Regions from separate parts of the Micromonospora globbae genome, predicted to be linked through region 1. Evidence: riboswitches for the same ligand, from Rfam matches in the RefSeq annotation. Region 1 holds a riboswitch; the other holds the start of a gene.
What was found. Region 1 has a riboswitch for glycine ahead of gcvP (aminomethyl-transferring glycine dehydrogenase). Riboswitches for the same ligand answer to the same signal wherever they lie in the genome.
Positions count from the first base shown of each region.

Region 2: linked by a shared signal. The riboswitch ahead of OG994_RS10135 (amidohydrolase) and the one ahead of gcvP (aminomethyl-transferring glycine dehydrogenase) in region 1 are both predicted to bind glycine.

Region 1 is NZ_CP108084.1:1,947,562-1,954,454, reverse strand. Features, by position in the region: gene OG994_RS08695 (group I truncated hemoglobin) at 1-53, shown strand, start outside; gene OG994_RS08690 (globin domain-containing protein) at 56-1,237, shown strand; gene OG994_RS08685 (DivIVA domain-containing protein) at 1,290-1,967, shown strand; gene OG994_RS08680 (SDR family oxidoreductase) at 2,141-2,797, opposite strand; gene OG994_RS08675 (NAD-dependent protein deacetylase) at 2,966-3,850, shown strand; glycine riboswitch at 4,043-4,141, shown strand; gene gcvP (aminomethyl-transferring glycine dehydrogenase) at 4,214-6,893, shown strand, end outside.
Region 2 is NZ_CP108084.1:2,276,413-2,283,305, forward strand. Features, by position in the region: gene OG994_RS10125 (penicillin acylase family protein) at 1-393, opposite strand, end outside; gene OG994_RS10130 (DoxX family protein) at 759-1,154, opposite strand; glycine riboswitch at 1,389-1,482, shown strand; gene OG994_RS10135 (amidohydrolase) at 1,755-3,503, shown strand; gene OG994_RS10140 (AI-2E family transporter) at 3,778-4,950, shown strand; gene OG994_RS10145 (phosphatase PAP2 family protein) at 4,975-6,060, opposite strand; gene OG994_RS10150 (TetR/AcrR family transcriptional regulator) at 6,199-6,816, opposite strand.

The DNA.
Region 1 (6,893 bases):
TGGGTGAGGTGCAGGACCAGGTGGTGACCACCGGGAACCGTCCGGGCGTCTGAGCGTGGACGCGGCACGGCTCAAGCAGAGCTGGTCCCTGGTCGCCGCGCACGGCGACCAGGTGCCGCTCTACTTCTACTCGACGTTGTTCCTGACCCACCCCGAGACCCGGCAGATGTTCCCCACGAACATGGCCGGTCAGCGGGACCGGCTGGTGACCGCGTTGGCGCACATCGTGACCAACGTGGACCAGGTGGACCGGCTCGTGGGGTTCCTGCGGGACCTCGGCGCCGACCACCGCAAGTTCGCGGTGCGGCCCGAGCACTACCCGGCCGTCGGTGAGGCGCTGCTCGCCACGCTGGCGCACTTCCTGGGCGACCAGTGGTCCGAGGAGCTGGCCCAGGACTGGGCGGCGGCGTACGGGCTGGTGTCCCAGGTCATGATCGAGGCGGCGCAGGCGGCGGAGGCGGTGAACCCGCCGTGGTGGGTCGCCGAGATCGTGGCGCACGAGCGGCGTACGTTCGACGTGGCGGTGCTGACGCTGCGGCCGCAGTACCTCCTGCCGTTCACGCCGGGACAGTCGATCGGGGTGTCGCATCCGACGGTGCGGTCGTGGCGGTACTACTCGCCGGCGAACGCGCCGCGGGCGGACGGCACGCTGGAGCTGCACGTGCGGGCGGCGCCGGGCGGCGCCGTGTCGTCGCGGCTGGTGTACGGGTCGGCGGTGGGTGACCAGTTGCACCTGGCCGCGCCCGTGGGTGACCGGTTGACGCTGTGGTCGGCCGGGTCCAGCGACCTGCTGCTGCTGGCCGGCGGCACCGGCTGGGCGCCGGTGAAGGCGCTCGTGGAACAGGTGGCGGCCGAGGGCTCGCAGCGCCGCGTCGACCTGTACGTGGGGGCCCGCTCGCGCAGCGAGTTCTACGACAGCGACGCGATCGACAAGTTGGCGGCGTCGTTCCCGTGGCTGACGGTGACGTACGTGGTCAGCATGGACCCGCTGCGGCCGGGCGGGTTCCAGCACGTGGCCGACCGGGCGCTGGCCGACGGGGACTGGCGGTCGCGGCACGTGTTCGTGTGCGGCTCGGACGAGATGGTCGCCCACTCGGTGCAGGCGTTGACCCAGGCCGGCTACCACGCCGGGCAGCTGCACCACGAGGGGTTCGGCCAGCACTGGTACGGGCCGGCGTGGCGGACGGCGGTGGACGAGGCCGTCGTCCCTGACAACTCCCCCGGAGGTGCCCGGTGAGCGCGACGAGCAGGCTCGCGAGCGCCGTGGCCGTGAACGAAAGGTCAGCCCGGTGACGACGATCAGCAGGTACGACGGGGTGCAGGCGCCCGGCGGTGTCCAGGTGCGGATGACGGCCGACCGGGTGCGCCGGTGGGAGTTCTCGTCGGCGTCGTTCACCCGCCGCGGGTACGACAACGCCGAGGTGGACCGGTTCCGGATGCAGGTGGCCGACGAGCTGGACCTGCTGTCGACGCAGATCGCGAACCTGCGGGCGGAGAACGAGCGGCTCACCGACCGGGTGGAGCTGCACCGGCACGGGGTGATCCCGAGCAAGAACGCCGCGGTGCCCATGCCGGCCGCGAAGGAGGTGAACCTGCTCTCGGCGGCGCAGCGGGAGGCGGAGCAGATCATCGCGCAGGCGCACGACTACGCGCGCCGGGTCGCGGAGTACGCGCGCGCCCAGTACGAGAGCTACATGCAGGCGGCGGTCGAGGAGGCGAGGCAGGAGGCCGAGCGGGCGGTGTCGGAGTACCGGAGCGCGGCGGGGCCGAGCTTCGACGACTCGGTGGCGACCCGGGAGGCGCTGCGGATCTTCGGCGAGATGATGATCTCCCACATGCAGGCGGCGGCGCGGCATCTCGACGACGGCAGTGAGCAGTTGGCGCGTACGGTGAACCGGCTCGTGGGGGAGGCGGTGGGCGCGGGAGCCCAGCAGACGGCGCTACCTCCGCGACACCAGCAACGCTGACCCCACCCCCGTCTCCGGGCCACCCGCCTGGACCCTCTCCGGTGATCATGAGGTTATTGCCGGCGCCGTCGGCGTGTCGTGGCGGTAACTTCATGATCACCCGGGCCACGCGATCACCGGGGCCGCGCGCCCGGCACGGGGACACGGGGACCGGGGACGTGGGGGACCGGGGGTCAGCGGGTGGCCGTCGTTACGGCTTCGGCCACCGGGGTGTCGCCGTTGACGAGTTCCAGGACGAGGCCGGCGGTCGCCGGGGCGTCGAGGAGGGCGACCAGCACCCCGGCCACGTCGGCGCGGGTGACGGCGCCGCGGGGCACGCGCCGCTCCAGGGTGACGCGCCCGGTCGGCGGGTCGTCGGTGAGCCGGCCGGGTCGCAGCACCGTCCAGTCGAGGTCACGGCCGGTGACGTCGTCCTCGGCGGCCTTCTTCGCCCGCAGGTAGGCGGCGAACACCTCGTCGGTGCCCGGGCGCGGCGCGTCCTCCACGCCCATCGAGGAGACCAGCAGGTAGCGGCGGACGCCGGCGCGTTGCGCGGCGTCGGCGAGCAGCACGGCGGCGGCCCGGTCGACGGTGTCCTTGCGGGCGGCGCCGCTGCCCGGGCCGGCGCCGTCGGCGTGGACCACCGCGTCGGCGCCGGCGAGGTGACCGGCCAGCTCGTCGACGCCGACGCGCTCCAGGTCGGCGAGGACCGGCTGGGCGCCGACGGCGGTCAGGTCGGCGGCGTGGTCGGGGTTGCGGATCAGGCCGACGGCGGTGTCGCCGCGGCCGGCGAGTTCCCGCAGCAGCAGCCGGGCGATCTTGCCGTGCCCTCCGGCGATGACGACGCGCATACCTGCAACCTAGCCGCCGGTCCTGGTCGCCGCGCCGGCGAGCCGCGCCCTGTCGCCGGGTGGGCGAGCCCAGCGCCGCAGCGATCGGTGCGAGGTAGGGCCCGAGCACGCGCCATCGCCCTGTGAGCGAGGCCCGGCACGGGCCGCGCGTTCGCCGGGCGGGGCTCGGTGAGGCAGCATGGACGCGTGACGGAGACGATCGACGAGCTGGTCGAGCGGGTGGCCGGCGGCGGTGTCGTGGTGCTCAGCGGGGCGGGTCTGTCCACCGAGTCGGGCATCCCCGACTACCGGGGGCCCAGCGGGGTGGCGCGGCGGCACACCCCGATGACGTACCAGACGTTCACCCGGGATCCGCTGGCCCGGCGGCGCTACTGGGCGCGCAGCCACCTGGGGTGGCGGTTGATGGCGCGGGCACAGCCGAACGACGGGCACCGGGCGGTGGCCCGGTTGCAGCACGGCGGCCTGGTCGACGCGGTGATCACGCAGAACGTCGACGGGTTGCACACGGCGGCGGGCAGCCCGGAGGTGGTGGAGCTGCACGGCCGCCTCGACGAGGTGGTGTGCCTCGACTGCGGCAACCGGACCTCGCGGGAGGAACTGGACCGGCGGCTGCGGGAGGCGAACCCCGGGTTCGACGCGCGGGTGGCCGCCGTCAACCCCGACGGCGACGTGGACCTCGACGAGGCCGCGGAAGCGGCGTTCCGGGTGGTCGACTGCACGTTCTGCGGCACGGGCACGCTGAAACCGGACGTGGTGTTCTTCGGCGAGACCGTGCCTGCGCCCCGGGTGGCGCGCTGCTTCGCACTGGTGGAGCGGGCGCGGCTGCTGCTGGTGCTGGGCTCGTCGTTGACGGTGATGTCGGGGCGGCGGTTCGTGCTGCGGGCGGCGAAGCTCGGCATTCCCGTGGTGATCGTCAACCAGGGTCCGACGCGCGGTGACGCGTACGCGGCGCTGACCGTGGACGCGCCGCTGGGCCGGGTGCTGCCGGCGCTGGCCGACCGCGCCGTCGCGGCGGAGCCGGGCACGGCCCGGGTGGTGGCCGCAACCGGCTGACCCGCGCGTGGAGCCCGACCGGGCCGGGCCCGACAGCCGCACCCGCGCCGGCCGGCCGACCCGACCGGGGACCCCGCCGGGGCGGGCCCGGCGGCCGGGGCTGCCGCCGACCCCGGGACCAGGCATGATCACCGCCACCGGGGTACGACATCCGTGGGAAACCCTCCCGCTGGTAGCGTTGACCATGCCGGTAACACCCACGGGGGAGAGACCGCCCAGCAGTACCCGGGGCGGCGCCGAAGGGGCAAATCCTCCCCGGAACCTCTCAGGCAAAAGGACCTCGTGGGGCAGGCACTGTGGAGCGCCGTGCGGGCGCGACAGAGGGGGAGGCCGACTGTCGACCTCGCCCCGGGAGCGCAGCCCATGACCACAGAGCAGTTCGCCACCCGTCACATCGGCCCCGGCCCGGACGACGAACGCCGGATGCTGGAGACCGTCGGCTACAGCTCGATCGACGAGCTGATGGACGCGGCGATCCCCGAGGTGATCCGCTGGCACGGCACCCTGGACCTGCCGGAGCCGGCCACCGAGGCCGAGGCGCTCGCCGAGCTGAGGGCCCTCGCGGCCCGCAACACCGTCGCCGTCTCCATGATCGGCCTGGGCTACCACGGCACGCACACCCCGGCGGTGATCCGCCGCAACGTGCTGGAGGACCCGGCGTGGTACACGGCGTACACGCCGTACCAGCCGGAGATCAGCCAGGGCCGGTTGGAGGCGCTGCTGAACTTCCAGACGATGGTGACCGACCTGACCGGTCTGGCCACCGCGAACGCCTCGATGCTCGACGAGGGCACCGCCGCGGCCGAGGCCATGACCCTCGCCCGCCGGGCGTCGAAGAGCAAGAGCCCGGTGTACGTGGTCGACGCCGACGCGCTGCCGCAGACCATCGCGGTGATCAGCAGCCGGGCGGAGCCGCTCGGCATCGAGGTGCGGGTGCTCGACCTGGACGTCGAGGAGCTGCCCGGGGAGTTCTTCGGTCTGCACCTGCAATACCCGGGTGCGTCCGGTGCGGTCCGCGACCACGCGGCCCTCGTGGCGGCGGCGCACGGGGCCGGCGCGCTGGTGACCGTCGCCGCGGACCTGCTGGCGTTGACGCTGCTGCGCCCGCCCGGCGAGATCGGCGCGGACATCGCCGCCGGCACCACGCAGCGGTTCGGCGTACCGATGGGGTTCGGTGGCCCGCACGCCGGCTACCTGGCGGTGCGGTCGGGGCTGGAGCGGATGCTGCCCGGCCGGCTGGTGGGTGTGTCCCGCGACGCGGACGGCAACCCGGCCTACCGGCTGGCGTTGCAGACCCGTGAGCAGCACATCCGGCGGGAGAAGGCGACCAGCAACATCTGCACGGCGCAGGTGCTGCTGGCGGTGATGGCCGGCATGTACGCGGTGTACCACGGCCCGGACGGGCTGCGGCGCATCGCCCGGCGTACGCACGCGATGGCGGCGCGGCTCGCGGCGGCGCTGCGCGGCGGCGGCGTCGAGGTGGTGCACGACGCGTTCTTCGACACGGTGCTGGCGCGGGTGCCCGGCGGCGCGGAGGCGGTCGTGGCGGCCGCCGCCGAGCGGGGGGTGAACCTGCGGCTGGCCGACGCCGACCACGTCGGTGTGTCGTGCGACGAGACGACCACCGACGCGCACCTGGCCGTGGTGTGCGCCGCGTTCGGGGTGCCCGCCCCGGGGGCGGGGGCCGAGGAGGCGCTGCCGGCGGGCCTGGCCCGTACGTCGGAGTTCCTCACCCACCCGGTGTTCACCAGCCACCACTCGGAGACGGCGATGCTGCGGTACCTGCGGCGGCTGGCCGACTTCGACTACGCCCTGGACCGCGGCATGATCCCGCTGGGCTCGTGCACGATGAAGCTGAACGCCACCACCGAGATGGAGCCGATCAGCTGGGCGGAGTTCGCGCACGTCCACCCGTTCGCGCCGGCCGAGCAGACCGCCGGCTACCGGGAGATGATCGCCCAGTTGGAGGGGTGGCTGGCCGAGGTGACGGGCTACGACGCGGTGAGCGTGCAGCCCAACGCTGGGTCGCAGGGGGAGCTGGCCGGGCTGCTGGCGATCCGCGCGTACCACCGGGACCGGGGCGAGGGGCACCGGGACGTGTGCCTGATCCCGTCGTCGGCGCACGGCACGAACGCGGCCAGCGCCGTCATGGCCGGCATGCGGGTGGTCGTGGTGGCGTGCGACGCCGACGGCAACGTGGACCTGGTGGACCTCGACGCGAAGATCGACAAGCATCGGGACGCCCTGGCGGCGATCATGGTGACGTACCCGTCGACGCACGGGGTGTACGAGACGGGCATCGCCCAGCTGTGCGCGAAGGTGCACGACGCCGGCGGGCAGGTGTACGTCGACGGGGCGAACCTCAACGCGCTGGTCGGGTTCGCCAAGCCGGGGAAGTTCGGTGCCGACGTGTCGCACCTGAACCTGCACAAGACGTTCTGCATCCCGCACGGCGGCGGCGGGCCGGGTGTGGGGCCGGTGGCGGTGCGGGCACACCTGGCGCCGTACCTGCCGGGTGACCCGCTGGGCGGGCGGGCCGCGGGGCGGCCGGCGATCTCGGCGGCCCGGTACGGGTCGGCGGGGATCCTGCCGATCCCGTGGGCGTACCTGCGGATGATGGGCGCGTCGGGGCTGACCCGGGCAACCGGGGTGGCGGTGCTGGCCGCGAACTACGTGGCGGCGCGGCTGCGCAACCACTACCCGGTGTTGTACGCCGGCAACAAGGGCCTCGTGGCGCACGAGTGCATCCTCGACCTGCGGCCGTTGACGAAGGCGACCGGGGTGAGCGTCGACGACGTGGCGAAGCGGCTGATCGACTACGGCTTCCACGCGCCGACGATGTCGTTCCCGGTGGCGGGGACGCTCATGGTGGAGCCGACGGAGAGTGAGGACCTGGCCGAGCTGGACCGGTTCTGCGACGCGATGATCGCGATCCGGGCGGAGATCGACAAGGTGGGTTCCGGTGAGTGGCCGGCGGGGGACAATCCCCTGGCCAACGCGCCGCACACGGCGGCGATGGTCAGCGGGGACGAGTGGCCGCACC
Region 2 (6,893 bases), 330 kb from region 1:
GTACCTCTTCAGGGTCTCGGGGTCGATGAACAGCCGCTGGCGCAGGTCCTGCCAGATCGCGCTCTCGCCCTCGGCCTCGGCGAGACGGCCGAGGCTCACCAGGTAGTTGCGCTCGATCCGGTTGAAGTCGTCCTCGGCCTGGGCGTACATCATCCCGAACACGGCGTCGGCGTCCGTCCTGCCGGTCACGTGCGGGATGCCCCAGTCGTCGCGGGTGATCGTCACGTGTGCCGCCTGCCGGCGCCAGCGGGCGAGATCGGATCCGCCCTTCCCGGCCGCGGTCGCGCCGCCGGTCGGCAGTCCCGCCGCGACGGCGGCGGCGCCGGCGGCCAGTCCGGCTGCGCCGCCCAGGATGCGGCGCCGGCTCAGCCCGTCGTTCTGCGCGTGGTCCATGGGGGTGGTCCACCTTTCTCGAAAGGGACGGTGCGGTGGTGGGGCGATCCGGGTGGATCGGCTCGTGGCATCCGCGGGGTCGGCGCCCGAGGCGCCGCGGCGACTGCCGGTTCGCGGACTCCCAGCACGGCGGCCTGTCCCTACCGGACGGACCCGGCGGTGCCGGTCGCGCGTGGGTGAGGTGCGCCGGAGGCGCCGGCGCAGGGTCGGGCGGCGGCGCGGTGCCCGCCGTTCGGCCAGGGGACGACAACGATCATCGCCACCTCCCCGACCACTCGGTGATCAACCCGCTCCGACATGACTACCACTCGTGGGGCGGACGGGCAATAGAGATCAACAGATATTCGCCCTGATCGCAGGCCGGGTCACGGCCGGCGCGCGTGATCGCTCCGCGACACGAGGGGCGGGCGGCGGAGCCAGGCGACCAGCACGGCGGCGGCCAGGTGCGCCAGCGCGACCACCGGCGACGTACGGAGCACGGCCACGTTGGTGACGACCGCGCCGGCCAGCAGGCACACGAGACCGAGCGCCGCGTAGCCGGCCAGCCGGGGGATCACCAGGCCCACCCCGCCGGCGACCTCCAGTGCGCCCACCGCGTAGCGGAACCACTGCCCGGCGCCGATGTCGTCGAACATCGCCACCATGGCGGGATTGCCGCCGAGCTTGGCCGTTCCTGCGGCGACCATCGCGAGCGCCAGCGGCACCTGCGGTATCCACCGCAGGTGACGGACGCGGCCCGGCGACAACTGCTTCGTGGTCATGGCGATCCCTTCGACGGCGGTGCCTGCCACCGGTACGTCGAAGCGGCGCCCCGGCGCCGGACACCCGCGACACCGCTCCCGGCGGCCGGGCGTGGCGCGGCGCGCGACCGCACCACCGACCGTGCGGGTTCACGACCAGATACGCATTGGCGTCGGTAATAATCTTTTACGGGCAACCATGGGATGAGGGTTGACATCCGCGGGCCCTGTTGGTTTGGATCGACACTAGCCGTTTGAGGAGCTGCAGGAGAGTCCTCCCTCTGGCCAAGGGAGGCGCCGAAGGAGCAACTTCCCGGAATCTCTCAGGCCCAGGTACTGCAGTTCCGAGGCGCCACTGGAGAGCAGCGGCGTATGCCGCTCACCGAAGGGGGAAGCCAGCGCGAGCTGGTGACACTCTCAGGTAAACAGACAGTGGGGACGGTGGGCGCCCGTTGCGTCCAATCGACAGTCGGCTCAACGTCATGCCCTTTTCCGTCGACCCCCAATTTGTCACTCCTCCGCGGGATCCTCCATTTCGGATTGCCCGTTGCTCACCATTTCGGCATGCCGACGACCCGCTGTCACTGTCCGGTTGATCAGCTTCTGGTCGAGGAGAGCAACGTGTGTGAAACCGATCATCTCGATTCGTCCGGGTACAGCCGTCGCGATCTGCTCGGGCTCCTCGGCGCCGCCGGCGCCGGGCTCGCGGTCGCTCCCATCCTGACGTCGGACCCGGCCCTGGCCGCCGCGTCGGATCTCGCGCTCGACCCCGCGACGATGCCGGCCGATCCCGTGAACTACGAGGCGCCGACGGGTCTGGCCGTCGACTCACAGGCGAAGGACGCGGCCCTCTCGTGGATCGACCGCGAGTCCGACCGCATCATCGGCCTGAACGACCGGATCTGGGAGTACGCGGAGCCCTCCCTGGCCGAGTGGAACTCGTCGTGGGCCGAGGCGCAGTTCCTGAAGGCGAACGGCTTCACGATCGAGTGGGGGTCGGGCGGCATGCCCACCGCGTTCGTGGCGACGTTCAGCAACGGCACCGGCAAGCCGGTGATCGGCTTCAGCGGTGAGTACGACGCGCTGCCGGGGCTGTCGCAGGAGAAGTCCAACCCGCAGCACTCCCCGCTCGTCTACCACCACGACCCCTACTCGCCCACGTACGGCTTCGGCCACGGCTGCGGGCACTGCGCGCTGGGCGCCGCGGCGGCCGGCGCGGCGGTGGCGACCGCGAAGGCGATGAAGGCCCGCAACCTCGACGGCACCATCAAGTTCTTCGGCTCCACGGCCGAGGAGCAGCTGGTCGGCAAGTCGGTCGCCGTGAAGGCGGGCGTCTACCGGGGCCTGGACGCCTTCGTCGACTGGCACCCGGCCACCGGCAACAGCACCAGCTGGGGCTCGGGCAACGCGATGTACAGCGTCGCGTTCCAGTTCCTGGGCACCGACGGCCACGGCGGCTCCCCGTTGAGCACCCGCTCCACCCAGGACGCGGTCACGGCGATGGCGATGCTCACCGAGTTCCTGCGGGAGAGCGACATGGCCCACACCGCCCGCATGCACCACGCCATCCGCCAGACCGGGCAGGCGCCGAACGTCTTCCCGACGCTGTCGAGCATCTGGTACTACGCGCGGGAGGGCAGCCCGGCCCGCGCCAAGATCCTCATGGACAAGATCGTCAAGTGTGCCGAGGCGGCCGCCCTGGCCACCGGCACCCGCATGCAGTACCGCATCATGGGCGGCGTCTGGAACAAGCTCGGCAACAAGCGCGGCGCCGAGTTGATGTACGCCAACATGACGCAGGTCGGCGCGCCGACGTTCTCGGAGGCCGACCAGCGCTTCGGCAAGGCGTTGCAGAGGTCGAACGGGTCGGCGGAGACCGGCTTCTCCTCCACGATCAGTGAGCTCCGGCCCCCGGCGCCGGTGTTCATGGGCGGCGGCTCCACCGACGTCGCCGACATCAGCTGGCAGGTGCCCACCATCTCCATGGGCACCGCCCACCAGCCCGGCGGCACGAAGAACCACTCGTGGCACCACACCGCCACGGCGGCGTCGCACGCCGGGCACGTGTCCATGCTGGCCGCCGCCAAGTACCTGGCCGCCACCACCGTCGATCTGCTGACCCAGCCGACGGTCATCGCCGAGATGAAGGAGGAGTTCGAGCGGCGTACGGCGAAGATCAAGTGGAAGAGCATGCTGCCGAACGACTACGAGCTGCCCCTGTACGAGCCGCCGAAGTGGTTCCTGGAGCGGACCCGGCAGTCCTGGCCGCCGCGCGGGGTCACCTGGCCGCCCCGGCGGGTCGTCTCCACCGAGACCGCCCCTGACCTCGGGCCGAGCCTGCCGCCGTCGAACCTGCCGCCGCTGGAGTAGCGCCGGTGGGCCCGGCGTCGCCGGGCCGGAGCACGGGTGTGGTGTCGGGGCGCGGCCCCGGCACCACACCGCCGTGTCCGCGTCGCACGCCCTTTCGGGCGACGTACGCCGGCCCGTGACGCGGGCCGGTGCTCGTCCGTGACGCGGGGCGGCGCGGGCCCGCGATGCCGGTCACCGCTCGTCCGTGCGCCGGTCGGCGGTCCGTGATGCCGGTCACCGCTCTTCTACGACGCCGGGCGGCGCCGGCTCGACGAGGATGTCTAGGGTTATGCCGATGCCTTCCTCGCTGAACGCCTCGAAGACGCGGGCCGCCCTGCGGGCCTCGGCACGCGTCTCCCTGGACATGCTGCTGGTCCTGCTGGGCACCGGGGTGGTCCTGTGGATCATGGGCCGGATGTGGTCGGTCGTCTGGCCGCTCGTGATCGCCCTGCTCCTGACCACGTTGACCTGGCCGCTGGCCCGCTTCCTGCGCCGGCACGGCTGGCGCCCGGCGCTGGCCGCGTCGACCGTGACCCTGCTGTTCCTCCTCGCCGCCGCCGGGATCGTGGTGCTCATCGCGGTGCCGGTCGCGTCGCAGTCCGGCGAGCTGGCCGACGGGGTCGTCGACGGGATCCAGCACCTGCGCGAGTGGGCCTCCGGCCCGCCGCTGAACATCGGCGACGACGAGATCAGCGAGGCGCTCGACGCCGGGGTCGCCCGTGTCCAGGACAGCGTGGGCAGCATCGTGACCGCCACGGTCACGGGTGTGGGGACGATCGTCAACGGGGTCGTCACCGCCGTCCTGGCGGTGTTCCTCATGTTCTTCTTCCTCAAGGACGGCCCCCGGTTCCTGCCCTGGCTCACCCGCCAGCTCCCCGGCCGCCTCGCCGTGGACGTGCCCACCGTGGCGGCCCGCAGCTGGGACACCCTGGGCGCGTTCGTGCGGTCCCAGGCGTTCGTCGGTCTGTTGGACGCCGTCTTCATCGGCCTCGGCCTGTGGATCGTCGGGGTGCCGCTGGTGCTGCCCCTGGCCGTGCTGACGTTCGTGGCGGCGTTCGTCCCCATCGTGGGTGCCCTGTTCGCCGGGTTCGTCGCCGTCCTCATCGCACTGGTGTCGAACGGCCTGACCGACGCGCTCATCGTGCTCGCCATCATCGTGGCGGTGCAGCAGCTCGAAGGGAACGTCTTCCAGCCCATGGTGCAGAGCCGCGGGCTCGGCCTGCACGCGGCGGTCGTCCTGCTCGCGGTGACGCTGGGCGGCAGCCTGGCCGGCATCGTGGGCAGCCTGCTGGCGGTGCCGGCCGCCGCGCTGGTCGCCGTGATCTGGAACTACCTGCGCGAGCAGTTGAGCGACCCGCCCGAACGGGCCGCACCGGAGCAACCGGACCCGGACCCGACCGACCCGGCCGGTGAGCCGGGCCCCGACCGCCCTGCGGCGGGCGCCACCGCGGCCGAGCAGCCCGCCTGACGGCGGGGCGAGCACCGGACGGGTTCAGGCCCCCTCGGTGACGGCCGGCTCGGGTTCCAACGGGCGTGAGGCGGTACGCCAGCCGGGGCCGCCCGGGATCGCCGGGTGGCCGCCGGGCGACCCGGTCCGGGTGACGGCGGCCAGCGACGGCGCCGGATCCACGACCGTCGACGCCGGAGGCACGACAGGCGCCGTCCGCGGCATCGGGGCGGGCGCGAAGGCCGTCCCGGGTGGGGTCGCCGTCCCTGATGCTGCCGCCCTCCCGGGAGCAGTCGCCCTCCCTGATACGGCCGCCGTCCCGGGTGCGGCCGCCCTCCCCCATCGGATGGCGGGCGTCATCGCCGCCCGTGCGCGGGTCGCGAGCGCGATCGCCGTCCGCGTTCCGGGCACGGTCGCCGCCCGGGCGGCCGGCGCGGTCCGCGGTCCCGGTGCAAGCAGCAGGATGGTGCCGAGCAGGGCCAGGGCGGCGACGGCGTCGAGCCAGTAGTGGTTCCCGGTCACCACGACGACGGCGAGGGTGAGCACCGGGTGCAGCAGCCAGAGCCACCGCCAGCGGCTGCGGCCGGCGGCGACCAGGACGATGGCGACCACCGCGGCCCAGCCGACGTGCAGGGAGGGCATGGCGGCGTACTGGTTGGAGAGGGTGTCGGTGGCGGGATCACCGTAGGCGCGGGGGCCCACGAGCTTTCCCGTGTCGAGCACTCCGGTGGCGGACAGCAGCCGCGGCGGCGCCATGGGCACGAGCGCCTGGATGGCGAAGCCCACGGCGGTCAGCGCCGCGAGGAGCGTCCGGGCCCACCGGTACAGGGCGGGCCGGAACAGGTACGTGAACAGCAGTAGCGCCGCGGTGGCGGGAAAGTGCACCGAGGCGTAGAAGCGGTTCGCGGCGCGGACCAGGTGGTCGTGCGACAGCAGGATCCCCTGCAGGGTGGCCTCGTCGGGCAGTCGCACGGCGCGCTCCAGCCCCCAGACGTGTGTGGCGTTGGCGTACGCGCTGGAGAGGTCCCCGACCGCGACCAGCCGTCCGAGCTTGTACGCCAGGAACAGCGCGGCGACGAGCAGCAGCTCCCGGAGGGGGTGCGGGCGGGTCCCGCGGTCGTCGGCGCCCACGGCGGTCCTTTCACGACGAGGGTTGGGCAGGTGTGGGACCTCGCCGCCGGCGGGCGGCCCCACGGGAGGGGAGGCGGGTCAGCTCCGGCTCGGTGCCGTGCGTGACGCGCACGTCGGCCGGGCCGGCGGGCGCCGGGTTCAGGTGGCCGGTGCGGCGCGGCCGAGCGGGAGGCCGTCGCGCAGCTGGGTGATGCTCGCCCGGACGAGGTCCGGGAGGCTGGCGTCGGTGTCGCCGTCGGCCCAGAACGTGACGACCGCCCGCATGAGGGCTCCGGGCACGGCCGCCAGCAGGTGCGGGGCGAGGTCACGCTCGACGTCGGCGCCCGTCCGCTCGGCGATGACCTCGGCGATGAGCCGTTCGACGTGGGCGAACACCGTCAGTTGCTGGGCCAGCAGCGCCGGGTTCGCCGCGGAGACGCGCACCAGCACGGCGATGTCGTCCCGGTCGCCGAGCACGTTCGTGATCGCCTCGGGCAGGACGTGGGCGAGCGAGTCCCACACCGGCTCGTCGGCGGGCCGGGCGCGCAGCGCCTCCACGAGCGAGGACGCGCGTTGCACGATCCCGTCGAGGATCGCCTCCTCGCGGCTGGAGAAGTAGTTGCGGAAGGTCCGGGGTGAGACGTCCACGGTCGCGGCGACCGTCTCGGCGGTCACCGCGTCGATCCCGCGCTCCACCATCAGCGACCATGCCGCCTGGCTCAGCGCCGCGCGGGTCGCCCGCTTCTTGCGCTCGCGAAGGCCAACGTCCGAGGTCACGCGACCACTATCCGCGAAACTTGCTTTTCCGGCAAAGTTTCCAAGAGGGAAAAATCGTGTGCCCGATCACAGCGCCG